One region of the Saccharopolyspora sp. NPDC003752 genome, then DNA from elsewhere that is predicted to be linked to it. Evidence: riboswitches for the same ligand, from Rfam matches in the RefSeq annotation. Region 1 holds a riboswitch; each other region holds the start of a gene.
The links. A riboswitch is a leader RNA that binds a small molecule or an ion and turns the genes downstream of it on or off. The one in region 1 is predicted to bind S-adenosylmethionine.

Region 1 (9,767 bases):
CGGCAACTGGGCCGCCAACACCGGCAACGGCTACTACGGCGGCCTGCAGTTCAACCGCCGGACCTGGGCCGCGCACGGTGGCAACCGGTTCCACAAGTTCCCGCACCGGGCGTCGCGGGAGCAGCAGATCGTCATCGCGGAGGCGCTGCGCGTGGCGCGCGGCGGCTTCGGAGCCTGGCCCGCGTGCGCGCGGAAGCTGGGCCTGCCGCGATGAGGTGATCAACTCGCTGCGGGGCACAGATCCCTCGGGTGAGGGGAGGGAGGCCCGGCCCGAGCGCGTTGAGTGCTCGGGCCGGGTCCGGTTCCCGGCCCGGAAACCGCGTGCCGGTCATGGAAACCGCAGGTGTCGGGGGCGTGTGATATGTCACCCAAGAGCCTGGTCGCCCAGTTAACGGGGCGGCGACGGTACCCCCGAACGGACCAAATGCGGGCGATCTCGCTTACTGATCGTGCTCGGTTGCTCGGCAAATCAGTGTAACGCAGATCACAAGCCCGATCGGGGTCCTTGGCTGGCTGCATTGATCACGCTAGAGTCTCGGCCTCGTAACCGATGACAACCAGTCATGGGGAACGCCCGTAAGTCTCGCCGGTGTACGTCGGGGAAGCGGGCCGTGGGCAACGGAGCCTCGGTCGGCTAGGACGGCGCTTGGCTGCGGGAGTCGGATACAGACACGAAGCACGAAGGTTGTGTGCACGCGAGGAGCGAGGGAGTTGAGCGACGACATGGGTCTCGCCCGACGCCACCTCCGCTCCGCATCACGCGAGCGCGACTTCCGCCTTCGGGAGGTAACGACCCTGTGAACGGACGCGGCGAGCCCAGCTATCCCGGCCATGCCTACCGGTCGGACGACGGCTACTGGGCCGAATCCTTCGAGCCTGCGACGGACTGGTTCACCCCGGTCCAGGCCGAGCAGCACACCGCAGTCGGACTCCTGGACCGCCCGGAGCCGCAGCGGTACCCGGCCGAGGACCACCCGAGCTTCCCGCCGGGCTCGCTCGAGATCACCCCGGCGGACATCTACGACGTTCTCGGCCCGGACGCCGCGGACATGCTCGCGACCGCCGAGATCGACGTCGACGAGGTCATCCGGCTGATCAACGCCGAGACCACGGTGCTGCCGCCGCTGGTCATCCCGGACGCGTTGCCGGAGGCGGAGGAGGACGACACCCCGCCGCAGGAGGTCGTCGACGCGATCGCCACCTGGAAGCGGCGCTTCCTCAAGGGCGCGGTGGCCGGCGTGCTGCTCACCCTCACCGGCACCGGCGGCGCGGCCGCCGCGATGGACAAGTCGGTGACCGTCGAGGTCGACGGGCACGAGCGCACCGTCAGCACCTACGAGGGCACCGTCGCCGACGTGCTCGAGGACGAGGGCATCGCCGTCGGCCAGCACGACGCGCTGAGCCCCTCGCCGCAGGCCAAGGTCAGCCACGGCGACACCATCACCCTCGACCGCGGTCGGCTGCTGAAGCTGACCGTCGACGGCGAGCCGCGCGAGGAATGGGTCCGCTCGGTCACGGTGGACCAGGCGCTGCGCCAGCTCGGCGTGCAGGCCGACGGGGCGTGGCTTTCCGCCGACCGCACCATGGCCGTGCCCGAGCAGGGCCTGGACCTGGTCGTCAAGACCAGCAAGAACATCACCGTCATCGACGGTGGCAACGAGCCGCGGCAGCTGACCACGACCGCCGTCAACATCGACGAGCTGGTCAAGGAGCAGAAGCTCGAACTCGGCCCCGAGGACACGATCACGCCCGGCGGCGACCAGCGGCTGGTCACCGGCGCCGAGATCCGCATCGACCGCACCGGCAGCATGGTCATCAACGTGACGATGCCGGTCGCGCCCCCGGTGCAGGAGATCGTCGACAACACGATGTTCAAGGGCGAGGAGCGGGTCGAGTTCCCCGGCGTGCCCGGCGAGAAGATCGTGTTCACCCGGGTCACCACGCGCAACGGCGACGAGATCGGCCGGGAAGCCGTCGGCGAGAAGATCACCAAGGAAGCGCAGCCCAAGGTCGTGCGCGTCGGCGGGAAGCAGCCGCCGAACAGCGGGGTCTGGGACAAGCTGGCGCAGTGCGAGGCCGGCGGCAACTGGGCGATCAACAGCGGCAACGGCTACTACGGCGGCCTGCAGTTCAACAAGTCCACCTGGGACGCCTACGGCGGCGACCAGTACGCGCCGTACCCGCACCAGGCGAGCCGCGAGCAGCAGATCGCGGTCGCGGAGAAGGTCCGCGCGGCCCGCGGCGGCGGCTACGGAGCCTGGCCGGGCTGCTCCTCCAAGCTGGGCCTCAGCTGACAAGCGGTATTCCAGACGCATTTTGCGTGACGGTGCGGGTGGCGGAACCTCAGACGCCGCCTGGACTCCGGGATCCCCGACACACGTATGTCCAATACGACGCGTCGGGGCTGTCCTCGCCAGACGACGTCTGAGAACCCGCAGCGGTGCTAGTTGCGTGCGTGGGCTAAGCGGCTACGCCGCTTGCGGCGGCTTTCGATCACGCGGACTGGGCGTCGCGCTCGCGGTCGAGCGGATGGTCGAAGCGGCTTCGTCCGGGTGTCGATCATGTGCGTTGCGCGAAATGAAGGGCGCCTCTCGCCGGATGGTCCGGTGGTAGGTGCCCTTCGTGGTTCTGCTGGTCGGGGTGCGGGGACGGTGGCTTCGGGGCGCGGGTAGTTTTTCCGTGTGGACGACCAGCAGGCGACTCTGCTCGGCCCGGCCGACGTGCGCCGGTTGGCCGAGGAGCTCGACATCCGCCCGACGAAGAAGCTCGGCCAGAACTTCGTGCACGACCCGAACACGGTGCGCCGCATCGTGGCCTCGGCGTCGGTCACGGCGGACGACGTCGTGCTGGAGGTCGGCCCCGGCCTGGGCTCCCTGACGCTCGCCCTGCTCCCGGCCGCCGGTGCCGTGACGGCCGTCGAGATCGATCCGGTGCTCGCGGCGCGGCTGCCGCGCACCGCCGCCGAGTTCGCCCCGGCGCTGGCCGACCGGCTCACCGTGATCGAGGCCGACGCCCTGCGGGTGACCGCCGCGGACTTCCCGGCGCCGCCGACCGCGCTGGTCGCGAACCTGCCGTACAACGTCGCCGTGCCGGTGGTGCTGCACCTGCTGGCCGAACTGCCGAGCCTGCGGCACGGCCTGGTCATGGTGCAGTCCGAGGTCGCCGACCGGATGGCCGCCAAGCCGGGCAGCCGGGTCTACGGCGTGCCCAGCGCCAAGGCCGCGTGGTACGCCGACGTGCGGCGCGCGGGTCCGGTGCCGCGCAAGGTGTTCTGGCCGGTGCCCAATGTGGACTCCGGGCTGGTGTCGTTCGAGCGCGTCGAACCGCCGTCGACCGCGCCGCGCGCGGAGGTCTTCCGGGTGGTGGACGCGGCGTTCGCCCAGCGGCGCAAGACGTTGCGCGCCGCGCTGTCCGGCTGGGCCGGGTCCGCGGCGCGCGCGGAGGAAGTCCTCCGGGCCGCCGGGGTGGATCCGTCGATTCGCGGTGAGCAGTTGGAGATCGCCGACTTCGCGCGCATCGCGGAGGCCGCGGCTACCGAGAGCGGTCGCTGAACCACCCGTCCGGGCGCTTGCCAACCGAGGTCGATCCACTACTCGGAGTCACTGAGAACACCTGGCGCGCCAGGAAAATTCCCGCTCGTCCGGGTGTGTGATTTGACAGACGATTTCGGAAAGTGACGACTATCAACTTGCGCTGGAATCCGCCAGTGGGTTCTACTATTCGGGAAATCCATCCCGAGCGGCCGAGAGACCTGGCTCCGCGACGCCGCAGCAACCACCCGATGGGCAGGTGCTAACGCCAGGACCGATGGAGTTGTTGTGGATTCCAACGCGCTGTTAGCCAGCCCGCCTGCGGGTCAGACCCGAGCTCAGCTGGCCCGATCCCGGCAGAACCACATCCGGAGGCTGCTGACGCAGCGTCGCGTCATCGACCACGGGCGTCGCACCACCACCGCCTGTCGTCGCGAGATGTGACCCAGCTCTTCCTCCCTTTCCGAAGTTCCTTGGCCTGCCGCCCTGTCGTGCGCGCGGCCGTCGCGAGCTGATGTGGAGCCGATCGTGATCACAGTTGAGAACCTGACCAAGTCCTTCCAGCACAACAACGGAACCGTCCGCGCCCTCGACGGCGTGTCGATGGAGGTTTCGGCCGGTGCGGTGTGCGGGGTGGTCGGTCCGAGCGGGGCCGGCAAGTCGACCCTGGCCCGGTGCATCGCGCTGCTGGAGAAGCCGGACGGCGGCGCCATCCGCGTCGACGGCACCGACCTCGTTTCCCTCGGCGGCAAGGCGCTTCGCGCGGCGCGTCGCCAGATCGGCGTTGTGCCGCAAGGCGATTCGCTGCTGCGCCAGCGCACCGCCGCGGGCAACGTCGCGTTGCCGCTGGAAGCGGCCGGTGTCAGCGGCCCGCAGCGGCGCACCCGCGTCGGCGAGCTGCTGGACCTCGTGGGCCTGACCGATAAGGCCTCCGTCTACCCCGACCAGCTCTCCGGCGGGCAGCGCCAGCGGATCGCGGTGGCGCGTGCGCTGGCCGCCAAGCCGTCGGTGCTGCTGGCCGACGAGCCGACCTCGGCGCTCGACCCGAGCACCACCGACTCGGTGCTCACGGTGCTGGACCGCGCCCGCGCCGAACTGGGCGTCACCGTGCTGGTGGTCACCCACGACATGGCCGTGGTGCGCAAGATCGCCGACGACGTCGCGGTGCTGGAGGACGGCCGGGTGGTCGAGCACGGCAAGGTCATCGACCTCGTCGCCGAGCCCGGCAGCCGGGTGGGCGACACGCTGCTGCCCGGCACCGACCAGGGCGATTCGCTGCGGCCCGGCGGCCGGCACGACGTCGTCGCCGAGGTCGTGCTGGTCGGTTTCGCCGCGGTCGGCGCGTTGCTGCCGGAGGCCGCCGGCCGGTTCGGGGTCGAGCTCGCGATCCTGGGCGGCGGGTTGACCAGGCTGGGTGACACGCCCGTGGCGAAGTTCAAGGTGGGCCTGACCGGCGAGCGAGCCGAGGCGGCCCTGAAGTGGATGGTCGAGCGGGACGCGCATGTGCGACGCGCCCCGGTGTGCGTTGACGGAGCTGCTGCGTGAGTGATGTGACCCCCTGGTCGGAGGTCCTTGGAATTCTTGGTGAAGCGACGATCGACACGCTCTACATGGTGTTGGTGTCGACCCTGCTGGCGGTGCTGGGAGGCCTGCCGCTCGGGGTGCTGCTGCACCTGACCTCGCCGGTCGGCCTGAACCCGAAGCCCGTGCTGTACCGGGTGCTCGGCGTGGTCGTCGACGTGGTGCGTTCGGTGCCGTTCGTCGTTCTGCTGGTGGTGCTGGCGTCGTTCACCCGGCTGCTGATCGGCACGTCGATCGGCAGCACCGCGGTGATCGTGCCGCTGACCATCGGCGCCATCCCGTTCTTCGCGCGGCTGACGCAGAACGCGTTGCGCGAGGTCAGCTTCACCGTGGTCGAGGCTGCGATCACGACCGGATCGAGCAAGCTGCGGATCGTGTGGACGGTGCTGCTCGGCGAGGCGCGGGCCGCGCTGGTCGGCGCGGTCGGCGTCACCGCCGTGGCGCTGGTCGGCTATGCCGCGATGGCCGGCGCGATCGGCGGCGGCGGGCTGGGCACGACCGCGATCCAGGACGGCTACCAGGGCTACGACGACCGGATCCTGTGGGGATCGGTGGTCGTGCTCGGCGTGCTGGCCTTCGCGATGCAGCTGATCACCGACCGGACCGCGAAGCTCGTCGACCGGCGCCGGACCGCGACGAGCTGACCTCGTGGGCGACGCCCACCCGAACCTCTTCCTGCTTGGGACGACCTCCCAACCACTGTCCAGAAAGGACGAACTCTGATGCGTTTGCGTTTTGCCGCCCTGGTGGCCGCGGCCGGCGTGGTGCTGGCCGCGTGCGGAGGTGGCGGCGGCCAGGCCTCCTCGGACCCGAACGCCCCGCTGCGGGTCGCGGTCAGCCCGACGCCGCACGGCGAGATCCTGCAGTACGTCAAGGACAACCTGGCGAAGCAGGCCGGGCTCGACATCGAGATCGTCAAGTTCGACGACTACAACCGGCCGAACGAGGCCGTCGCGCACGGCGAGCTGGAGGCGAACTACTTCCAGCACCAGCCCTACCTGGACGAGTACCGCAAGCAGCGCGGCGGCGACTTCGTCTGGATCCAGGCCGTGCACCTGGAGCCGCTCGCGGTGTACTCCAACAAGGTCAAGTCGCTGCAGGAGGTCCAGGACGGCGCGACGGTCACGCTGTCCAACGACCCGGCGAACCAGTTCCGCAGCCTGAAGCTGCTGGAGCAGGGCGGCCTGATCAAGCTCAAGCCGGACGCCGCGGTGGGCACCCGGTTGGAGTCGGCGATCGCGGAGAACCCCAAGAACATCAAGTTCAAGGACCTGTCGCCGGACCAGCTGCCGCGCTCGGTGGACGACGCCGCCGCCGCGGTGGTCAACGGCAACTACGCGATCAAGGCGAACCTGCAGAACCCGGTCCTCGTGGAGAGCCCGGAGAACAACCCGTACGCCAACGGCCTGGTGACCAGCCCGGCGCTGGAGAAGGACCCGCGGATCCAGAAGCTCGCCGAGCTGCTGCGGTCCCAGCAGGTCAAGGACTTCATCAACCAGAAGTACGGCGGCGTCGCGGTCATCCCGGCGGCCTGATCGCAGCATCCGCGCTGGAGGGCGCTTCCCGGCGAGTTGATCGCCGGGAAGCGCCCTTCACCGCATTTTCCGCTTTGTTCTTGAAGCGGCGGAGCCGCTTAGCCCACGCACGCAACTAGCACCGCCGCGGGTTCTCAGGCTGTGCCCACCCCGACGGGGTTCTTGGCGAGGACAGCCCCGACGCGTCGTATTGGGCATACGTGTGTCGGGGATCCCGGAGTCCAGGCGGCGTCTGAGGTTCCGCTACCCGCACCGCTCCGAAAGGTGGGCTGGATAGGCTCTTATACGCAGGGAAGTCGGCGGCGGGGTTTCCTCTACACGTACGCTCTAAGAGTGCTCTCCGTGGTTCCTACACCCATCACCGTTCGCGTCCCGGCCAAGGTGAACCTGCACCTGTCGGTCGGTGACCCGCGCCCGGACGGCTACCACGAGCTGGTCACCGTCTTCCAGGCGCTGTCGATGACCGACGAGGTCACCGTGCTGGTCGCCGAGGAACCCGGCATCGACGTGCACGGCGATGGTGCGGACTCGGTGCCCACCGGCCCCAGCAACCTGGCTTGGAAGGCCGTGCAGCTGCTCGCCGAGCACAGCGGGCGCGATCCGGAAGAGCCCGGGGTGCGGCTGTCGATCAACAAGGGCATCCCGGTCGCCGGCGGGATGGCCGGCGGCAGCGCCGACGCGGCGGCGACGCTGCTGGCGCTGAACCACCTCTGGCGGCTGGAGCTGGGGCGCGACGACCTCAGCGAGATCGCCGCGAAGCTGGGCAGCGACGTCCCGTTCTCGCTGCAGGGCGGCACGGCGCTGGGCACCGGCCGCGGCGAGCGGCTCGTGCCGGTGCTGGCGCGGCACACCTTCCACTGGGTCATCGCGCTCGATCGCCGCGGGCTGGGCACGCCCGGCGTCTACACCGAACTCGACCGGCTGCGGGCGGAGTCGAAGCCGAACCGCGTCGGGGAGGTCGAGCCGCTGCTGGAGGCGCTGGCCTCCGGAGACCCGCGGCAGCTCGCCCTGCTGCTGGGCAACGACCTGCAGGCGGCGGCCGTGTCGCTGCGCCCCGGGCTGCGGCGCACGCTGCGCGCGGGAGTGCAGGCGGGCGCGCTCGCCGGGATCGTGTCGGGCTCGGGCCCGACCTGCGCCTTCCTCTGCACCGACGCGGATTCGGCGGTCCGGGTGGCGGCCGAGCTCTCCGGCGCGGGCGTGTGCCGCACGGTCCGCGTCGCCCACGGTCCCGTCCCGGGAGCCCGGGTGGTCTCCGAGGAGCCCGCTCACCGCCCCACCCCGCCCCAGGTCCACGCCTGAAGTGCAGTTTCAATTGAAACTGCGCGCCTAGGACCCCGGTCTGCAGTTTCAATTGAAACTCGGGTCGGGACCCCAGCCCGTGATCACGCAACGCAGTTGATGGAGTAGACGAACACCCGATGGTGAACCTGGTCAATCTGGAATCGGTCAGCAAGAGCTATGGCGTGCGCCCGCTGCTGGACGGCGTCTCGCTCGGGGTCTCGGCGGGGGAGCGCATCGGGGTCGTCGGCCTCAACGGCGGCGGCAAGACCACGCTGCTGGAGGTGCTCGCCGGCCTCGCGGAGCCCGACAACGGCCGGGTCAGCCAGAGCCGCGACCTGCGGATGGCCGTCGTCACGCAGCGCACCGAGCTGCCCGCCGACTCCACGGTGCGCAACGCGGTGCTCGACCCGCACGGCTTCAGCGCCGAGCACGAATGGGCCGCCGATCCGCAGGTGCGCTCGGTGCTCAGCGGCCTCGGCATGACCCGTCTCGGCCTGGACACCCCGGTCACCGACTTCTCCGGCGGCGAGCGCCGCCGCGTCGCGCTGGCCGCCGCGCTGGTGCGCGATCTGGACCTGCTGGTGCTGGACGAGCCGACGAACCACCTGGACGTCGAGGGCGTGCACTGGCTGGCCGATCACCTGCTGGAGCGCAAGTGCGCGCTGGTGATCGTCACCCACGACCGCTGGTTCCTGGACACCGTCTGCAACCGCACCTGGGAGGTCGTCCAGGGCCGCGTGGAGCAGTACGAAGGCGGCTACGCCGACTGGGTCTTCGCCCGCGCCGAACGAGCCCGCATCGCCCAGCAGGCGGAGGAGAAGCGGCAGAACCTCGCGCGCAAGGAACTCGCGTGGCTGCAGCGCGGCGCGAAGGCCCGCACCTCCAAGCCCCGGTACCGGATGGAGGCGGCCGAGGCCCTGATCGCCGACGTGCCGCCGCCGCGCGACACCGTCGAGCTGGTGGCGTTCGCCAAGCGCCGCCTCGGGAAGACGGTGCTGGAGCTGGAGGACGTCGACCTCCGGATCGCCGACCGCACGCTGCTGGACGGCGTCACCTGGCGCATCGGCCCCGGCGACCGGATCGGCCTGGTCGGCGTCAACGGCTCCGGCAAGACGACGCTGCTGAAGCTGCTCGCCGGCGAACGCGAAGCCGACGCGGGCAAGCGCATCGAGGGCAAGACGGTGCGGCTGGCGCACCTGACCCAGGAACTGCACGACCTGCCCGGGCACTGGCGGGTGCTGGAGGCGATCGAGAACGTCGCCGAGCGGGTCACCCTCGGCAAGTACGAGCTGTCCGCATCGCAGCTCGGCGAGCGCTTCGGCTTCGGCAAGGGACGGCAGTGGACGCCCGTCGAAGACCTCTCCGGCGGCGAGCGCCGCCGCCTGCAGCTGGCCCGGCTGCTGATGGCCGAGCCGAACGTGCTGATCCTCGACGAGCCCACCAACGACCTCGACATCGACACCCTGCAGCAGCTCGAAGACCTGCTCGACACCTGGCCGGGCACGCTGGTGGTCGTCTCCCACGACCGGTACCTGGTGGAGCGCGTGTGCGACAGCGTGCACGCGCTGTTCGGCGACGGCGGCCTCACGCACCTGCCGGGCGGCATCGACGAATATCTGCAGCGGCGTCAGTCGCTGCTGGAAGCGGCCGAAGGCAGCGTCGGCAAGCAGGCGACCGACGCGGCGAAGCCGCGAGGGCTCTCCGGAGCGGAGGAGCACGCGGCGCGCAAGGACCTCGCGCGCTGCGAGCGTCAGCTCGACAAGCTCGCGGAGCGCGAAGCGCGGCTGCACGAGAAGCTCGCGGAGGCCGCGACAGCGCCGGAGCGGCTGGCGGAGCTGAA
Region 2 (9,767 bases), on a different contig from region 1:
TGTCGACCTTCACCAGGTTCGACGCCTGCATACCCGACTCCTCGTAGTCCATCGAGGCATAACCGCGGGTCCGCGACTTCAGCTGGTCGAAGAAGTCGAACACGATCTCCGCGAGCGGCAGCGAGTAGCGCAGCTCGACCCGGCTCTCCGACAGGTAGTCCATCCCGGAGAGCTGCCCGCGCCGGCTCTGGCACAGCTCCATGATCGTGCCCACGAACTCCGACGGCGCGATGATCGTGCACTTGGCGACCGGCTCCAGGACGTCCTTGATCTTGCCCTCGGGCCAGTCGGACGGGTTGGTCACCACCAACTCCGACCCGTCCTCCATCTCCACGTGGTAGACCACGTTCGGCGCCGTGGAGATCAGGTTCAGGTTGAACTCGCGCTCCAGCCGGTCCCGGGTGATCTCCAGGTGGAGCAGACCGAGGAAACCGCAGCGGAAACCGAAGCCCAGCGCCCCGGAGGTCTCCGGCTCGTAGGTCAGGGCGGCGTCGTTGAGCTGCAGCTTGTCCAGCGCCTCGCGCAGCAGCGGGTAGTCCGTGCCGTCCACCGGGTAGAGCCCGGAGTACACCATCGGCTTCGGCTCGCGGTAGCCGCTGAGCGGCTCCTCCGCGCCCTTGCGCTCGGCGGTGATCGTGTCACCGACCTTGGACTGGCGGACGTCCTTCACCCCGGTGATCAGGTAGCCGACCTCGCCGACGCCGAGGCCCCCCGACGGCTTCGGCTCCGGCGAGATGATGCCGACTTCCAGCAGCTCGTGGGTCGCGCCGGTGGACATCATCCGGATCCGCTGCCGCGGGGTGATCTTGCCGTCGACCACCCGGATGTAGGTCACCACGCCGCGGTAGGTGTCGTAGACCGAGTCGAAGATCATCGCGCGCGGCGGCGCGTCGGAGACGCCCTTGGGCGCCGGGATCTGCCGCACCACCTCGTCGAGCACCGACCCGACGCCCTCACCGGTCTTGGCCGACACCCGCAGCACGTCCTCCGGCTCGCAGCCGATGATGTGCGCCAGCTCGGCGGCGTACTTGTCGGGCTCGGCGGCCGGCAGGTCGATCTTGTTGAGCACGGGGATGATCTGCAGGTCGTGCTCCATCGCGAGGTACAGGTTAGCCAGCGTCTGCGCCTCGATGCCCTGCGCGGCGTCGACCAGCAGCACCGCGCCCTCGCAGGCCGCCAGCGACCGGCTGACCTCGTAGGTGAAGTCGACGTGACCGGGGGTGTCGATCATGTGCAGCACGTGGTCGACGCCGTCGGAGGTCCACGGCAGGCGCACGTTCTGCGCCTTGATCGTGATGCCGCGCTCCCGCTCGATGTCCATCCGGTCGAGGTACTGCGCCCGGTACGCGCGCTCCTCCAGCACACCGGTCAGCTGCAGCATGCGGTCGGCCAGCGTCGACTTGCCGTGGTCGATGTGCGCGATGATGCAGAAGTTCCGGATTCGCTCCGGGGGCGTGAACGTGGTGTCGGCGAAACTGCTCACTCAGTGTTCCTCGCGGATGTCGACTGGTGCGGGGTTCACCCCATCGTCCCATGACACGCCTGGTACTCGGCGTCCAACTCCGGGTCATCCCCGATGCGAGCACCGGCTCCGGGCTGCTGAGCTGGTCCTATGGGTCATTTCGCCGGTTTCGCCCTGGATCGTGCGTTCGGTCACCCGCGCGGTCTGCTGGGTGCCGCGGGCGGCGCGCTGATGGCGCGCGGCAACGCGGCGGCCGAGCACCAGGTGGTGCGGTTGGCCAAGCTGACCGGCGCGGAAGATGTCCTGGTGATCGGGCCCGGGCCCGGCGTGGGGCTGCGAGCGGCAGGCGAGCGTGCGGCGCGGGTGGTCGCGGTCGAACCGTCGGCACCCATGCGGCAGGCATCCTGCCGCCGGTGCGCGGAGCTGCCCAACGTCGCCGTCGAGGACGGCACCGCCGAAGCGACCGGGCAGCCGGACGCCGCGTTCGACGTGGTGCTGAGCGTGAACAACGTCCAGCTGTGGCCGGATCGCGCCACAGCGCTCGCCGAGCTGCACCGCGTGCTCCGGCCCGGCGGCGTCCTGCTGCTGTCGACCCACGAGCGCTGGCTGCCCGGCGGCCGGGCCGGCCTCCACTCCGACGTCCAGGCGGCGGGCTTCGCCGACGTTCAGACCTGGGCCTGGCAACCGGACCACGGCACCGCCCAGGCCCAAACCCGGGCCATCCGGCCGGACTAGGGCCGCCGACGAGTGCCGGCGATCACTCCGGGGCAGGGTCGCGGACGTCGGTCCGGATCGGGTGATCGGCCGGGATTTCGACCAGCACGATGCGCATCCCGTCCGGATCGGCCACCCAGCCCTCGTCGAGGCCCCACGGCTGCCGCGCCGGCTCCGCCAGGACCGTCACGCCACGGCCCCGGAGCCGCTCGAACTCCGCCCGCACGTCCCGCACCTGCAACCAGAGCACCTGATCCGGGCTCGGCCCCGGCCCGCCCGTGCCGGAGATCTCCAGAAAACCCTGCCCCAGGAAGAAAACCGTGCCACCGGGGAACTCCCGCGAGACGGCCAGCCCGAGCACATCGCGGTAGAACCGCAACGACCGCTGCCAATCCCGCGGCCGGAGGATCAATCGGCTGTTCAAGACCTCCATGCCCCGTTTCTACCCGTGCGGACCGGCGGCCGCCGAGCAACCGGGGCCATCAGGCGATGCCGAGGAGCACCACCCCGGCCAGGACCACCACGGCACCCGTCATCCGGCGCGTCGGCTGGGCTTCGCCCAGGAGCCGCCAGGCCAGCAGGCCCGCTAGGACGATGCTCAGCTCCCGGGCCGGGGCCACCAGGCTCACCGGGGCGAGCTGCATCGCGAACAGGACGAGGATGTACGCCAGCGGCGACAGCAACGCCACCGCCAGGATCTCGCGGCGGTGCTCCCGCCACGTGCGCGCGATCTGGGTCCGCCGGGTCGCCGCGTACGGGCTGAGCATCACCGAGCGGGCGAAGTTGCTCGTCCAGTCGAACACCAGCGGAGAAAGCGCCAGGCCCGTCACCGCGTGCGCGTCCCACACCGTGTAGATCGCGATCAGCGAGCCGGTCAGCAGGCCGAAACCGACGCCCGCCAGGCTCGCGCCGGAACGCGGTACCCCGTCGGACAGGCCGATCACGAACACCCCGGCGACCACCAGCAGCCCGCCGAGCACCCCGAGCCAGCCCGGGCGCTCCCCCAGGACCACCACCGCGATGATCATCGCCAGCATCGGGCCAGTGCCGCGGGCCAGCGGGTACACCACCGACATGTCGCCGACCGCGTAGCCGCGCTGCAGCAGCAGGAAGTACGCCAGGTGCACGACCGCACTGACCAGCACGCCCAGCAGCCAGTCGCCCAGCACGGGCATCCCAGTCCAGAGCAGCGATCCCGCCGCCACCGGCAGGTACAGCACGGCGCTGCACGTCGCAGTCAGCCACACGAACCCGGCACCGGCCGACCCGGCGCGCTTGGCGAAGAAGTTCCACCCCGCGTGCGCGAACGCGGCGGTGACGACGAGGAGAACGGCGGCCAGGCCCATGGGAACCCTCTCCGTGCCACGCGGGCGCGCGGCATCCGGGTTCCTCCAGGCTTTTGTCCCGTCAGATGTGCGACCGCACTCCTTCCGCGATCGCCGGTGCCGCTCGGACCGGTCCCCCGCGCTCCTAGTTGTGGTGACCTGCAGCGGAGCGGGAGCGGAACCCTAGGCACAACCAGACGTTGATGTTACTCCGTCCGATTCCCGCGTCTACACGCCCGCGGCGAGCTTCCAGCCGAGGCTGATGACGAGCCCGACGACCACCGTCAGGAAAACCCGCCGCACGAAACCGGATCCGCGCTTCGCGGCGACCATCGCGCCGAGGACGCTGCCCGCCATGTTGCTCGCGGCCATCACCAGCGCCAAGCCCCACAGCACCTTGCCCGCCGGGATGAAGAACGCGAGCGCGCCGATGTTCGTGGCGACGTTGACGACCTTCGCCGTCGCCGATGCAGTGACGAACGCGAAACCGACCAGGCCGACGAGCAGGAACACCAGGAACGAGCCGGTACCGGGCCCCGCGATGCCGTCCCAGAAGCCGATCAGGGCGCCGCCGGCGAGCATCACGAGCAGCTGCGCACGCCGCTCGAAGCGCGGCGCATCGGACGAACCCAGCTCGGGCTTGCGCCAGGTGTAGATGCCGACGACCGCCAACGCGACCAGCACGATGACGTTGAGGACCTGCGACGGAAGCGCATCGGCCAGGACGGCTCCGCCCAGCGACCCGAGCAGCGCGACGATCGCCATCGACAGCGCGGCCTGCCAGTCGATCGGCGTCCGCTTCGCATACGTCCGGGCGGCGGCCGCTGTCCCGGCGATCGCCGCCACCTTGTTGGTGGCCAGCGAGTAGATCACCTCGCCGCCGGGCAGGAGCAGCAGCATCGCGGGCAGCTGGATCAGGCCGCCACCGCCCACGATGGCGTCGACCGCCCCGGCCAGGAACGCGGCGCAGCAGAGGAACAACAGCCCGGCCAGGGAAAGTTCCGCGAATCCGGGCCAGTTCAACGCATCGAGCACGAAGAGTGACCCTATGGTCCGCAGGCGCGGGATCCGAGCCGATGTGACCGCCGTCGCCCGGTCCCGCCCGCCACCATCGGCGCAGGTGGCCGCTGTTAACATGGACGACCGTGCCGTGCGGCATTCCGCCGTGGAGGAAATCTGCCCTGGGGGCAGCGCCGACAACAGCGCGGCACGATCGATTCAACAGACTGAGAAGAGGCGCCACAGTGGCCAACATCAAGTCCCAGATGAAGCGGATCAAGACCAACGAGCTGGCCCGGCAGCGGAACAAGGCCGTGAAGTCCGCGGTCAAGACCGCCATCCGCAAGTTCCGCGAGGCCGCTGACGCCGGCGAGAAGGACAAGGCCATCGAGCTGCAGCAGGCCGCCAGCCGCGCGCTGGACAAGGCCGCCAGCAAGGGCGTCATCCACAAGAACCAGGCCGCGAACAAGAAGTCCGCGCTGGCGCAGCGCGCCAACCAGCTCTGAGCTGAGGCCGAGCTTCCGGCCCCCTTCCCGCACGGGGAGGGGGCCGTTTGCATTCACGGGAAAGCGCGGGTCACGAACGCTGGTTGCGGAGCTCCACGAGCCGGAGGACGGTCCGCTCCAGGGCGTAGGTGGCGTCGGCGGCCATGCCCTTGACCCCGGCGTTGACCTCCGCGACCGCCTGCAGCGCTTGCGCGAGGCTCGATGCGTTCCAGCCGCGGGACTGCGCCAGCGCCTTCTTCACCTTCCACGCGGGCATGCCGAGCTCGCCCGCCAGCCGGAACGGATCGTTCCGGCCGCCCGCTGCGGCGACCCGGCCGATGGTGCGCACCGAATCGGCGAGGGCATCGGCGATCAGCACGTGCGGAACGCCGAGCTGCACGGCCCACCGCAAGGCCTCCAGCGCCGCCGCCCGATCACCGGTCACCGCCTTCTCCGCGACCGCGAACCCGGTCACCTCCGCGCGCCCGCGGTGGTAGCGGCGCACCGCCGTCTCGTCGACCTTGCCGCCGGTGTCGGCGACCAGCTGCGTCGCCGCGGCCGACAGCTCGCGCAGGTCCGAACCGACCGATTCGATCAGCGCGACCACACCGGCCGCATCGGTCTTCCCGCCGGCCCGGCGCACCTCGTCGCGGACGAACGCCTCCCGCTCCGCGGGCTTGGTGATCTTGTTGCACTCGGTGACGCGCGCGCCGAGTTTGCGCAGCGCATTGGGCAGTTCCTTGGCGTGCTTCGACCGGCCGCCGCCGGTGTGCACGACGACGAGCGTGACGCCGTCCGCCGGCTGCCGGGCGTACGTCAGCAGCGCTTCGGCGATCTCCTTGCCCGCGTCCTGCGCGGACTCCACGGCCAGCACCCGGCCCTCGGCGAACAACGAAGGGCTGAGCAGCTCCGCCAGCTCCGGAGGAGTGAGTTCACTCACCTTCACCCGGCGCAGCTCGGCCTCCGGGTCCACGGCGCGGGCCGCTCCGACGGCCGCCCACAGCGCGCGTTCCACCAGCAGTTCTTCGTCGCCGATAACCAGATGCAGCGGATCGGGGACCACGGCCGGTGCGCTCATGCACGCATCGTCGCACGCACCCGCGACTGTCCCGCCATCTGGATCGTGCTGGCCAGAACCCGGCGCGGTCCACTAGCGTTGCCAGCACAACCGAATAGCTCATCCAGAGGGGCAGAGGGAACGGCCCGATGAAGCCCCGGCAACCGTTCGTCAGCGAATCGTGATTTCACCCGCGAGGTCTCTGACGAAAGCGGTGCCAATTCCGACCCGTCCGCGGGACAGATGAGGAGAGGACCTCGCGATGACCGCTGCTGCCCATGCCCAGAATTCGGCGAAGAAGACCTACGACCTGGGCAATGCCGTCGAACTGGTGTCCAAGGAAGAGGGCCACCGGCAGCCGCTGGCCCCGGAATTCGTCTCCTTGGAAGACTTCTCCCCGCTCGAGGTCGCGTACGACTTCGGCCGGATCCGCCGCGAGGACATCGAGGCCGGCCCGCGTTCCATCTGGCGCTACAAGCAGCTGCTCCCGGTTCCCTCCAACGTCGAGGAGCACCCGAACACCGACCCGGGCTGTACCCGGCTGATCCGGGCCGACAACCTCGCGAAGGCGTTGGGCGTCAAGCGGATCTGGATCAAGGACGACACCGGCAACCCGACCCACTCCTTCAAGGACCGCGTCGTCGCGGTGGCGCTGGCCGCCGCCCGCGAATTCGGCTTCAAGGTGCTGGCCTGCCCCTCCACCGGCAACCTCGCCAACGCGGTGGCCGCAGCCGCGGCCCGCGCCGGCTGGGACTCGGTGGTGCTGGTGCCCAAGACCCTGGAGCGCGCCAAGATCCTGATGAGCGCGGTCTACGACGGTTCGCTGCTGGCCGTCGACGGCAACTACGACGACGTGAACCGGCTGGCCACCGAGCTCGCCGCCGAGCACGAGGACTGGGCGTTCGTCAACGTCAACGTCCGGCCCTACTACTCCGAAGGCTCGAAGACCCTGGCCTTCGAGGTCGCCGAGCAGCTCGGCTGGCGCATCCCCGAGCAGATCGTGGTGCCGATCGCCTCCGGCTCGCAGCTGACCAAGGTCTACAAGGGATTCAACGAGCTCGGCCAGGTCGGCCTGGTGGAGCCGAGCCCGGTGCGGATCTTCGGTGCGCAGGCCACCGGCTGCTCCCCGGTGTCGACGGCGTACAAGAACGGCCACGACGTGGTCCAGCCGGTGCGGCCGGACACCATCGCCCGGTCGCTGGCCATCGGCGCTCCCGCCGACGGCCCCTACGTGCTCGACATCGTGCGCAAGACCGGCGGCGCCATCGAGGACGTCACCGACGACGAGGTCCGCGACGGCATCCGGCTGCTGGCGCGCACCGAGGGCATCTTCGCCGAGACGGCCGGTGGGGTCACCGTGGCCACGGCGAAGAAGCTCATCGAGGCGGGCAAGATCGACCCCGACGCCGAGACCGTGCTGCTGATCACCGGTGACGGCCTGAAGACCCTGGACGCGGTGCAGGACCAGATCGGCCCGAAGGCCACCGTCGCGCCGACCACCGAAGCGGTCAACCAGGCGCTCGGCCTCTGAGCCGACCTGACGACCTGGTTCGAGGGCGTGGCGTCACCGCACGGCGGTGGCGCCGCGCTTTCGTCCACAAGGGACGACTGCGGACGCTCGGGTCGCCTCGTCCTACGACTCGCCTGCGCGCAGCGGGTCGCCCCGGGCTGCGTAGCGGGGGCCATGCGGGCCGGGCAGGATCGCGATATCTCCTTCCTGGTCGGTGCGCAGCACTTTCGTGCCCGCACGGGTGAGGTTGTCGACGATGAACGGGCTGGGGTGCCCGTAGGTGTTGCCGGCGCCGACGCTGATCACGGCCAGCCTCGGGCGCACTGCTTGCAGGAAACGCGGTGTGGTGTAACGGGATCCGTGGTGCGGGACCTTGAGCACATCGGCCCGGAGATCCGCACCGGAGGACACCAGCCGCCCCTGCCCGGGCAGTTCGACGTCGCCGGTGAGCAGAACCCGGCCGGCCGGGGTGGTCGCCAGCAGCACGATCGACGCGTCGTTGGCGTCGTCGGCCGACTGTGTGCGGGCCAGCACCGGGTCCGGGCCGAGCACGTCCAGGACGAGCCCCGGCCAGACCGCGCGCTGCCCGGACAACAGCGGCACGACCGGAACCCGGTGCGCGCGGGCATCCCTCTCGACGTCGTCCATCGCCCACGCCGGCTGCCGCAGCGGTCCGATCGCGACCGCGTCGACGGGGATCTTCCCCATCAGCGCGGCGAGCCCGCTCACGTGATCGGCGTGCAGGTGGGTGAGCACCGCCAGCGGGATCCGGCGGATCCCGAGCCGCCGCAGGCATTCCGCGGCCCGTTGCGGATCCGGCCCGGCGTCGACCACCACCGCCTCGTCCGGGCGACCGGTGGCCAGCACCAGCCCGTCGCCCTGGCCGACATCGCAGGCGACCATGCTCCAGCCCGGCACCGGCCAGCCGGGCAGCACGGTGCGCACCGGCACCACGACCAGCACCAAGAGCAGCAGCCCCACCGCGACAACCAGGCGAATCCGCTTGCCGCGCAAGGCGATCAGCCCGACCGCCGCGATCACCGCGAGCGCGGTCCCGCCGACGGCGCCCGAAGGCCAGTCGAACGCCGCGCCGGGAACCGCCGCCGCCCGCTCGGCGACCAGGATGATCCACTCCAGCTCCGGCGCCGCCAGCCGGCCGAACACGCCGGCCGACCAGGCCGATACCGGCGCCACCACGGTGGCCAGGACGCCGAACACCGTCGCCGGTGCGACGACGGGCCCGGCCAGCATGTTCGCCGGCACCGCCACCAGGCTGACCTCGCCGGAGAGCGCCGCGATCAGCGGAGCCGTGACGACGTGCGCCGCCAGCGGCACGGCGATCGCTTCCGCCAACCCGATCGGCACTCCCCTCGCCCGCAGCGCCGATGACCACACCGGCGCCAGCAGCACCAGCCCGGCGGTCGCCGCGACCGACAGCGCGAACCCCGCACTGGTCGCCAGGTCGGGCAGGAGCAGCAGCAAGCCGATCACGCTCGCGGACAGCGCCGGCAACGCCGACCGCTGCCTGCCCAGCACCAATGCGAGCAACGTGATCGCGCCCATCACCGCCGCGCGCAACACGCTCGGTTCCGGTCCGGCCAGGACGACGAACCCGACGAGCGCCGCGCCCGCACCCACGGCCGACATGACCGGCCCCGCGCCGACCAGGTGCAGCAGCACCAGCACCGCGCCGCACACGATCGCCAGGTTGGCACCCGAAACCGCCGTCAGGTGAGACAGCCCGGCGGTCTCGAAGTTCTGCTCCACCTCCGGCGGCAGCCGACCGGTGTCGCCGACCACCAGCCCCGGCAGCAGCCCCGCGGCGGCCGGGCCGAGCACGTCGGCCGAGACCCGCCGCAGGCCGTCCCGCAAGTCCTCCGCGACGCGCTGCCAACCCGGCGCGGCCGCGACGTCGGCCGGTGGGCCGAACACCTGGAAAGCCGCGACCGCGAGCTCACCGGCACGCGGCGGGGAGACCTTGCCGGTCGCCGTTACCTGTTGTCCGGCAATGAGGTTCCGCCACTGCTCGGTCGGGACCAGCAGCACCACCGCGCCGCCTGCCCGCACCCGACGCCCGGCCAACTCGCCTGCCTGCAACTCGGCGCGGACCAACGACCTGTCCGCCGCTCGCCGGGCTCCGAAGGACGCACCGCGCAACGGGGTCGGCGCGCTCGTCAACGTGACTCGCAGCGTCGCCCGTTCGCCGTGTCCGGCG
Region 3 (9,767 bases), on a different contig from region 1:
CCGCAGCAGCAGCCGGTGCGCACCGGCAAGGTCGGCAGCAAGCTCGACGTCGAGGGTCTGGAGGGCGAGCGGATCACGATCCTGCTCGTGGAGGTCGTGGACCCGGCCGACTTCCTGTTCACCGCGGCGGGCTACGAGCTGCAGGACGGCGAGCGCGCGGTCGTCGTGCACACCGAGCTGACCAACCGCGGGGCGACGCCGTTCGCCTCGCTGCCCGACCTGTACCTGGAGCTGATCACCGAGGACGGCGGGGCGGTGTCGAAGGCGCCGGTATCGCTGTCCTCCCGCCCACCGCACCGCATCGGCGTGCAGCCGGGCGAAACCGCGGGCGGCCACACGGTGTACGTGCTGCCGGAGAACACGGAGCTCACCAAGGTCCGCTGGACGCCCCGCCCCGGCGACGAACAGCGCACCCTGATGTGGGACATCACCGACCTCTGAGCGCCTTGCCGCATTCCCGGTCGGCGGGGCCGCAACTCCGGTGAAATGCCAGAACTCCCCACCTCCAGTACGTCTGTCCTGGTGATCTCCCGGGGCCGAACGGGCGGGTGGTCTTGCGGTTTGCGCCGCGGTGTGACGAGCTGGAGTCATGACCTCTCCGGACAGCGGTCGCACCAGCGTCGGTGTGCCGCGCGAGACGGTGCCCGGTGAACGCCGGGTCGCGCTCGTCCCGGGCGTGGTGGAGCGGTTGTGCGCGCAAGGCCTCGGCGTCGTGGTCGAGGCCGGTGCCGGGCAGGCCGCGCTGATCCCGGACGAGGCGTTCGCCAAGGCGGGCGCGACCATCGGCGACCCGTGGTCCGCCGACGTCGTGGTCAAGGTGAACGCGCCGACCGAGGCGGAGATCGCCCGGCTGTCGCCCGGGTCGGCGCTGATCGGGTTCCTGGCGCCGCTGACCGATCCGGACATCGCCGACCGGCTGCGGGCCGCCGGGGTGCGGGGCTTCGCGCTGGAGTCGGTGCCGCGCATCTCCCGGGCCCAGTCGATGGACGCGCTGTCCTCGCAGGCCAACGTCGCGGGCTACCGGGCGGTCCTGCTGGCGGCGAGCGAATGCACCCGGTTCTTCCCGATGCTGACCACCGCGGCGGGCACCGTGAAGCCCGCGTCGGTGCTGGTGCTCGGCGTCGGGGTGGCCGGTCTGCAGGCGCTGGCGACCGCGAAGCGGCTCGGCGCCCGCACCACCGGCTACGACGTGCGACCGGAGGTCGCCGACCAGGTGCGCTCGGTGGGCGCCAAGTGGCTGGACCTGGGCGTTTCGGCGGTCGGCGAGGGCGGCTACGCCCGGGAGCTGACCGACGACGAGCGCGCCGAGCAGACCCACCGGCTCAACTCGGCCATCGCCGGTTTCGACGTGGTGATCACCACCGCCCTGGTGCCGGGCCGGCCGGCCCCGAAGCTGGTCCCGGCGGAGGCGGTGCGCCGGATGCGGCCGGGCAGCGTGATCGTCGACCTGGCGGGCGCGACGGGCGGCAACTGCGAGCTCAGCGAGCCGGGGCGAACCGTGGTCGGCCACGAGATCACCATCGCGGCGCCGCTGAACCTCCCGGCGAGCATGCCGGAGCACGCCAGCGAGCTCTACGCCCGCAACGTGCAAGCTCTCCTGGAGCTGATGCTCGTCGACGGCCGCCTCGCCCCCGACCTCACCGACGAGGTCCTCGCCGCCGCCTGCATCACCTGTCCGGACCCGGCATGAGCATCAACGATTCCATGGGCGAACGGGAGGAGGGGCGATGTTCCTGGCCGATCTCGCGGTCCTGGTGCTGGCGGGGTTCGTCGGCTTCGCGGTGATCTCGAAGGTGCCGAACACGCTGCACACACCGCTGATGTCCGGCACCAACGCCATCCACGGCATCGTGCTGCTCGGCGGCGTGCTCGTGCTCGGATCCGGGGTGGAGGACCTCGGCTCGCAACTGCTGGCGCTGGTGGCCATCGTTTTCGGCACCATCAACGTCGTCGGCGGATTCCTGGTCACCGACCGGATGCTGGGCATGTTCAAGCGGAAGCCGGAGCCGACGCGGAAGGGTGCCGACAAGTGATCACCCTGCGCTCGGTGCTCTACATCTTGGCGTTCGCGCTGTTCATCTACGGCCTGATGGGGCTGACCGGCCCGCGCACCGCGGTCCGCGGCAACGCGATCGCGGCGGCGGGCATGGTGGTCGCCGTCGTCGCCACGCTGCTCACCCCGGGCCTGGGCAACTGGTGGCTGATCGTGCTGGGCCTGGCGCTCGGCACGGTCATCGGCGTGCCCGCCGCGCGGCGGGTGAAGATGACCGCGATGCCGCAGATGGTCGCGCTGTTCAACGGCGTCGGCGGCGGCGCGGTGGCGCTCACCGCGTGGGTGGAGTTCCGGGAGACCACCGGGTTCCAGGGCGAACCGGCGTTCGTGCCGATCTCGACGCTGTTCGCGGCGATCGTCGGCTCGATCTCGTTCTGGGGATCGCTGGTCGCCTTCGGCAAGCTGCAGGAGATCGTGCCGGGGCGTCCGATCACCGTCGGCCGGCTGCAGATGCCGCTGAACGTGCTGCTGCTGGCCGGGGCGATCGGCTGCGCCGTGGCGATCGGCCTCGGCGGCACCGCGGAACTGCTGATCGTGGCGGTGCTGGTGCTGGCCGGGCTGGCCGGGATCGCGGTGGTGCTGCCGATCGGCGGGGCCGACATGCCGGTGGTGGTATCGCTGCTCAACGCGTTCACCGGGCTGTCGGCGGCCGCGGCCGGGCTGGCGCTGGGCAACACCGCGATGATCGTGGCGGGCATGCTGGTCGGCGCGTCCGGCTCGATCCTCACCGACCAGATGGCCAAGGCCATGAACCGGTCGATCCCGTCGATCGTGGCCGGCGGTTTCGGCGGCGGCGCGGCCGCGGCCCCGGCGGCCACCGACGGCACGGTCCGCTCGGTCAGCGCGGCCGACGTGGCGATCCAGCTGGCCTACGCCGGGCAGGTGATCGTGGTGCCCGGCTACGGCATGGCGGTCGCGCAGGCCCAGCACGCGGTGCAGGACATGGCGAAGTTGCTGGCGGACAAGGGGGTTGCCGTCGACTACGCGATCCACCCGGTGGCGGGCCGGATGCCCGGCCACATGAACGTGCTGCTCGCCGAGGCCGACGTGCCCTACGAGCAGCTCAAGGAGATGGACGAGATCAACGACGAGTTCGCCCGCGCGGACGTCGCGCTGGTGATCGGCGCCAACGACGTCACCAACCCGGCGGCTCGCACCGACCCGAACTCGCCGATCTACGGCATGCCGATCCTCAACGTCGACCAGGCGAAGGCGATCGTCGTCCTGAAGCGCTCTATGCGCGCGGGCTTCGCGGGCGTGGACAACCCGCTCTACACGGACCCGAAGACGACGATGCTCTTCGGCGACGCCAAGGCCTCGGTGCGAGAAGTGGTCGAAGAGCTCAAGGCGCTGTAGAGCTTTTCTCCGAACTCCTTTTGCCTGGCGGTGCAGGTGGCGGCCCCCCTGCGGGAGTTACGGCCGCCGCCTGGACTCCGGGATCCCCGACACACGTATGTCCAATACGACGCGCCGAGGCTGTCCTCGCCAGACGACGTCTGAGAACCCGCGACGGTGCCGGCTGCGTAGGTGGGCTAAGCGGCTACGCCGCTTCAAGAACAAAAGCCGACGCGTCACCCAAGTCGAAACAGCCGCTGTAGGGCGTGAGCCAACCCAGGGGCCGTGAGTCTCTTCCTGCCACGGCTGCCCGAAGGGCTCATGACTCCTTGCCGCGGCGGAAGATGTTCAGCGGGTTGTTGCGCTTGGGGCGTTCCGGCTTGGTGCGGCTGCGGTACTCCAGCGTCGGCCAGTCCCCCGCTTCGCCCCCCGCCTGGTTCGGTTCCGGCGCGCCGAGCACCGACGGCGCCGCCTTCCCCACGTCCTCCGCGCTGATCACGTCGCCGAGGCTGGTGAAACCGGCCGGCGGCGTGTCCGCGTCGGCTCCGGCGTCGAACACCGGCATGCCGCTGGGTGGCGTCGGTGCATCCGACCCGTCGAACGACCTCGACTGTGCCATCAAGCCCCCTTGCTCGTTCACAGGCTTGTCCGCCACCGTACCCGGCTCAGCCGTCCTGACCGCGGAGCTCGTCCAGCGCGTGCTGCAGGTCGGCGGGGTAGTCGCTTTCGAACGTGACCCAGCCGCCGGACGGGTGCTCGAAGGAGAGGCTGCGCGCGTGCAGCCACTGCCGGGTAATGGCGAGTCGTCGGGCCAGCACCGGGTCCGCGCCGTAGGTCAGGTCGCCGACGCAGGGGTGCTTGATCGCCGCGAAGTGCACCCGGATCTGGTGCGTGCGCCCGGTTTCCAGCTTCACGTCCACCAGCGACGCCGCGCGGAACGCCTCCACCGTCTCGTAGTGGGTGACGCTGGGCTTGCCGCCGGTGACGACCGCGAACTTGTAGTCGTGGCGCGGGTGCCGGTCGATCGGCGCGTCGATGGTGCCGCGGCTCGGGTCCGGATGCCCCTGCACCACCGCGTGGTACCGCTTGTCCACGGTGCGTTCCTTGAACGCGCGCTTGAGCACCGAGTACGCGTGCTCGCTCTTGGCAACGACCATCACACCCGTGGTGCCCGCGTCCAGGCGGTGCACGACGCCCTGCCGCTCCGAGGCTCCGGAGGTCGCGATGCGCACGCCCGCGGCGGCGAGCCCGCCGACCACGGTCGGCCCCTCCCAGCCCGGGCTCGGGTGCACGGCGACGCCGATCGGCTTGTCGACCACGACGATGTCGTCGTCCTGGTGCAGGATCCTGAGCCCGTCCACCGGCACCGCGACGACCTGCAGCGGCTGCTGCGCCGGCGGCAGCGTCACCTCCAGCCAGGCCCCGGCGACCAGCCGGTCCGACTTGCCCGCCGGGTTGCCGTCGACCAGCACGTCACCGGACTCGGCCAGCGAGGCGACGGCGCTGCGGGACAGGCCGAGCAGCTTCGACAGGCCCGCGTCGACCCTCATGCCGTCCAGCCCGTCGGGAACCGGCAGCGTCCGAAGATCGCTCACGACTGCGCTGCCTTCTTCTTGCGGTGCACCGTGCCGTCGTAGTCGCGGCCCAGCAGCGACATCAGCACGACCAGGATGCCGCCGCAGACGATGCAGGAGTCGGCGACGTTGAACACCGGCCACACCGCGCCGCCCGGCGCGAACACCGACAGGAAGTCCACCACGTGCCCCTGCAGCGGTCCGGGGGCTCGGAAGATCCGGTCGACCAGGTTGCCGCAGGCACCGCCGAGCACCAGGCCGAGCCCCACCGCCCAGCCCGGCGAGCGCAGCTTCGGCGCCAGCCAGATGATCACGCCGACGACCGCGATGGCGAGCAGCGCGAGCAGCCAGGTCATGCCGGTGGCCAGCGAGAACGCGGCACCGGGGTTGCGCAGCACGTCGAGGTAGAGCAGGCCGCCGAACAACTCGACCGGCTGCTCGCCCTCCAGGTTGGCGACCACGGCGACCTTGGTGAGGATGTCGATGGCCAGGGCCACCACGGCGACCCCGCCCAGCAACCCGAGCAGCTTCCCGGAGGCGCGCTTGGGCGGCTCCACCGCCTCGGCCTGCGTCTCGGGTGCCTGTTCCGCGGGGGTCGGCTCGGTGCCCGCCTGCTCTGCTGAGGACTCCCTCGGGGAGGACTGCTCGGTGCTCACGCCAGCCATTGTCCCTGAACCCGCCCGCACGCGGTCCGGCAGGACCACTCCCCGCGATGCGCCCTTGAACACACCGTCACCCCGAGGCCGGCACCCCTGCGTCCCGCTTCGCCCACGAGGCCCCGTTTCCACTGGTCAAGTACCGTGAGCGCATTGGGGTGCCAGAACGCCCCAAAACGCTCACGGGCAGGCAGAGCCGGGTCCCGGTCAGCCGAGGAAGTCCGGCAGCGGGCGCGGGTCGTTGACCGGCACCCAGCGGCCGTCGACCTGCTCGTAGCGCCAGACCGGACCCACTGCCACCAGCCGCCGCAGCGCGTTCACCAGGCGGTCGATGTGCTCCGCCGTCGTGCCCAGCCCGACGCTGACGCGCACCGCGCGGTCGGCGTCCGAGCCCGCCCGCGAGAGCAGCCGCCGCGTGGCCACGTGCGCGCAGAACAAGCCGTCGCGGACGCCGATGCCGTGCTCCGCGGAAAGCGCCGCGGCCAGCAGGCCGGGGTCCTGACCGTCGATGGTGAAGCTCACCACGCCGACCCGGTCGTGATCGGCGTCGAACAACCGCAGCTCGCGCAGCCCTGGCACGCCGCGCAGCCCGGCCCGCAGCCGGCGCAGCAGCGTCTCCTCGTGCTCGACGACGTCCGGCCAGTTGGCCGCGAGGGTCTCGCAGGCCTTGGCCAGCGCGTGCACGCCGACGGTGTTCGGCGAACCGGCCTCGTGCCGCTCCGGCCCGGTCGTCCAGCTGACCGACCGCTCCTGCACCAGCCGGGTCGCGCCGCCGCCCGCCAGGTACGGCTCGGCGGCGTTGAGCCAGTCCGCGCGGCCGATCAGCGCGCCCGCGCCGAACGGGGCGTAGAGCTTGTGCCCGGAGATCGCGACGTAGTCGACATCGAGCTCGCCGATCCGCACCGGCCGGTGCGGCGCGAGCTGCGCGGCGTCCAGCACGGTGCGCGCCCCGCGCCGCCGCGCTGCCTTCGCGAGCTCGGCGACCGGCCACACCTCGCCGGTGACGTTGGAGGCGCCCGTGATCACCGCCAGCCGCGGCCCCTCCGGGCATTCGGCCAGCGCGGCGTCGAGCGCGGCGACCGCGTCCGCCGGGGTCTCCGGCGCGGGCAGGCGGCGCACCCGCGGACCCGACCAGGGCAGCAGCGCGGCGTGGTGCTCGGTGTCGAAGACGACGACGGAGGTGCCGCGCGGCAGCGCCCGCCCCAGCAGGTTCAGGGCATCGGTGGTGTTGCGGGTGAAGATCACCGAGTCGGTTCGCCGGGCGCCGACGAAGGTCCGGAGCTTGTCCCGGGCGCCCTCGTATACCCGGGTGCACACCTGGGAGGCGAACCCGGCGCCGCGGTGCACGCTCGCGTACCAGGGCAGCAGCTCGTCCACTGCCGACTGCACCGGCTCCAGACAAGGCGCGCTCGCCCCGTGATCGAGGTTCGCGTATCCGATGTGCTCGCCGGTGACCAGCGGGACCTGCAGCGAGCGGCCGACGACAGCGGGGATCCGGTAGTCCACATCGGACTGCTTCGGGATGTCGATGACGGCAGAAGACATGACGGCCTCCTCGGGGGCCTCATCGGACCCGCCCAGGAGGGGTCCGCGCTTGCCGGATCGCCCTGCACGACCGGCCAGGTCCTCACCCGGGGCACCCCACCGCGGTTGGAGGGTTGCCGGCCAGCAAGCCGGGGCTTGACGCTGGCGCTCATGACCTTCGACTACGGACCTTAGGAAACCGCCGCGGCGCCGGACAACAGTGATCCCGGATCGTGGGAGCGGCCTTGGTCACACCGACCCCGGGAAGCGCGAAGGGCGCTTCCCGCCGGGAAATCCGGTGGAAAGCGCCCTCGACCTCGCGGGATCAGGCCTTGGTGACACCGATCTTGATCTCGGTGCCGTCACCGACGGTACCGGTGAAACCGTCCGCCACGTCGCCGGACTCGACCGCGTTCGCCAGCGTTTCGGCGGCGATGAACTCGCGGTGCTCGGCGACGGCCGACAGGACCTCGGCCGGGGCCGAGATCGCCACCGCGATCCGGTCGGAGACCTGGAAGTCCGCCTCCTTGCGGGCCTGCTGGACGACGCGGACCACGTCGCGGGCCAGGCCCTCGGCCGCCAGCCCCGGGGTCACCTCGGTGTCCAGCACCACCAGGCCCTTGCCGCCGGGCAGCGCCGAGGCCGCGCCGGGGTCGGTGGAGACCAGCCGCTCGTCGAACTCGTTCTCCTGCAGCTCGATGCCCGCCGCGACCACGGTGCCGCCGGTACGCTGCCACTCGCCCGACTTCACCGCCTTGATCACCTTCTGCACGTCGCGGCCCAGCCGCGGACCGGCGGCCCGCGCGTTCACCGCGATCTCGAAGTGACCGTGCGCGGCGACGTCGGTGCTCAGCTCCAGGTCCTTGACGTTGACCTCGTCGCGGATCAGGTCCGCGAAGGGCCGCAGCGCCTCCGCGTCCGGGGTGGCGACCACGAGCTTGGCCAGCGGCAACCGCACCCGGAGGTTGTTGGACTTGCGCAGCCTCGACACCGACGAGCACACCTGGCGCACCTCGTCCATCGCGGTCACCAGCGCGGCGTCCGCGGGCAGCTCGTCGACCAGCGGCCAGTCCGCCAGGTGCACCGAGCGACCGCCGGTCAGCCCGCGCCAGACCGCCTCCGCGGTCAGCGGCAGCATCGGCGCCACCACCCGGCAGGTCACCTCCAGCACGGTGTGCAGCGTGTTGATCGCGTCCCGGTCACCCGCCCAGAAGCGGTCGCGGGACCGGCGCACGTACCAGTTGGTCAGCACCTCCAGGAAGTCCCGCACCTCCGAGCAGGCACCCGCGAGGTCGAACGAGTCCATCGCGGACTGCACGTCGCCGACCAGCTCGTGCGTCTTGGCCAGGACGTACCGGTCCAGCACGTGCTCGCTGTCCACCTTGGACTCGCCGGAGACGCCCTCGGCGTTTGCGTACAGCGCCAGGAAGTACCAGGAGTTCCACAGCGGCAGCACCGCCTGGCGCACCGCGTCCCGGATGCCGCGCTCGGTGACCACCAGGTCGCCGCCGCGCAGGATCGGGCTGGCCATCAGGAACCAGCGCATCGCGTCGGAGCCGTCGCGGTCGAAGACCTCGTTGACGTCCGGGTAGTTGCGCTTGGACTTCGACATCTTCAGGCCGTCGTCGCCCAGCACGATGCCGTGCGCCAGCACGTTGGTGAACGCCGGCCGGTCGAACAGCGCCGTCGCCAGCACGTGCAGCAGGTAGAACCAGCCGCGGGTCTGGCCGTTGTACTCGACGATGAAGTCGCCCGGGTAGTGGTGCTCGAACCACTCCGAGTTCTCGAACGGGTAGTGCACCTGGGCGAACGGCATCGAGCCGGATTCGAACCAGCAGTCCAGCACCTCCGGCACCCGGCGCATCGTCGACTTCCCGGTCGGGTCGTCCGGGTTCGGCCGGGTCAGGTCGTCGATCTCCGGGCGGTGCAGGTTCGCCGGCCGCACCCCGAAGTCGCGCTCCAGCTCGTCCAGCGAGCCGTAGACGTCGGTGCGCGGGTAGGCCGGGTCGTCGGAGACCCACACCGGGATCGGCGAACCCCAGTACCGGTTGCGGGAGATGTTCCAGTCGCGGGCGTTCTCCAGCCACTTGCCGAACTGGCCGTCCCGGATGTGCCCCGGCACCCAGTTGATCTGCCGGTTCAGCTCGACCATCCGGTCCTTGAACTGGCTGACCGCCACGAACCAGGAGGACACCGGACGCTGGATGAGCGGGTTGTCGCAGCGCCAGCAGTGCGGGTACGGGTGGTCGTAGGTCTCGTGCCGCAGCAGGAGCCCGGCGTCCTTGAGATCGCGGATGATCTGCTTGTTGGCGTCGAAGATGTGCTGGCCCTCGTAAGGCGGAGCCTCGGCGGTGAACTTGCCGTGGGCGTCGACCGGGACCGCCAGCTCGACATCCGCCGCATCGGTGACGGCCTTGTCGTCCTCACCGAACGGCGCGATGTGCACGATTCCGGTGCCGTCCTCGGTGGTGACGAACTCCCCGGGCAGCACCTGGTGGGCATTGCGGTTGCCGACGAAGAAGTCGAACGGCGGTGTGTAGCGGACACCGAGCAGGTCGGCCCCCTTGACCCGCTCCACCACGTGCTCGGCCACGTCCTCGCCGAGCTCCCGCGCGTACGCGCCGA

Region 2: another riboswitch for S-adenosylmethionine. It lies ahead of thrC (threonine synthase); the one in region 1 lies ahead of ACWEV3_RS29800 (methionine ABC transporter ATP-binding protein).
Region 3: another riboswitch for S-adenosylmethionine. It lies ahead of ACWEV3_RS21230 (aminotransferase class V-fold PLP-dependent enzyme); the one in region 1 lies ahead of ACWEV3_RS29800 (methionine ABC transporter ATP-binding protein).

Annotation. Positions count from the first base shown of each region.
Region 1 is NZ_JBSGJZ010000028.1:12,385-22,151, reverse strand. Features, by position in the region: gene ACWEV3_RS29815 (transglycosylase family protein) at 1-214, shown strand, start outside; gene ACWEV3_RS29810 (transglycosylase family protein) at 798-2,294, shown strand; gene rsmA (16S rRNA (adenine(1518)-N(6)/adenine(1519)-N(6))-dimethyltransferase RsmA) at 2,682-3,551, shown strand; SAM riboswitch class I at 3,727-3,814, shown strand; gene ACWEV3_RS29800 (methionine ABC transporter ATP-binding protein) at 4,059-5,075, shown strand; gene ACWEV3_RS29795 (ABC transporter permease subunit) at 5,072-5,755, shown strand; gene ACWEV3_RS29790 (MetQ/NlpA family ABC transporter substrate-binding protein) at 5,834-6,646, shown strand; gene ACWEV3_RS29785 (4-(cytidine 5'-diphospho)-2-C-methyl-D-erythritol kinase) at 6,989-7,945, shown strand; gene ACWEV3_RS29780 (ABC-F family ATP-binding cassette domain-containing protein) at 8,065-9,767, shown strand, end outside.
Region 2 is NZ_JBSGJZ010000001.1:398,003-407,769, forward strand. Features, by position in the region: gene lepA (translation elongation factor 4) at 1-1,483, opposite strand, end outside; gene ACWEV3_RS01945 (class I SAM-dependent methyltransferase) at 1,613-2,197, shown strand; gene ACWEV3_RS01950 (VOC family protein) at 2,220-2,609, opposite strand; gene ACWEV3_RS01955 (EamA family transporter) at 2,659-3,522, opposite strand; gene ACWEV3_RS01960 (TSUP family transporter) at 3,730-4,536, opposite strand; gene rpsT (30S ribosomal protein S20) at 4,746-5,006, shown strand; gene holA (DNA polymerase III subunit delta) at 5,077-6,063, opposite strand; SAM riboswitch class I at 6,160-6,292, shown strand; gene thrC (threonine synthase) at 6,305-7,573, shown strand; gene ACWEV3_RS01980 (ComEC/Rec2 family competence protein) at 7,676-9,767, opposite strand, start outside.
Region 3 is NZ_JBSGJZ010000015.1:143,860-153,626, reverse strand. Features, by position in the region: gene ACWEV3_RS21265 (AsnC family protein) at 1-441, shown strand, start outside; gene ACWEV3_RS21260 (Re/Si-specific NAD(P)(+) transhydrogenase subunit alpha) at 590-1,690, shown strand; gene ACWEV3_RS21255 (NAD(P) transhydrogenase subunit alpha) at 1,728-2,033, shown strand; gene ACWEV3_RS21250 (NAD(P)(+) transhydrogenase (Re/Si-specific) subunit beta) at 2,030-3,409, shown strand; gene ACWEV3_RS21245 (hypothetical protein) at 3,708-4,007, opposite strand; gene ACWEV3_RS21240 (RluA family pseudouridine synthase) at 4,054-4,938, opposite strand; gene lspA (signal peptidase II) at 4,980-5,627, opposite strand; gene ACWEV3_RS21230 (aminotransferase class V-fold PLP-dependent enzyme) at 5,826-7,163, opposite strand; SAM riboswitch class IV at 7,204-7,319, opposite strand; gene ileS (isoleucine--tRNA ligase) at 7,468-9,767, opposite strand, start outside.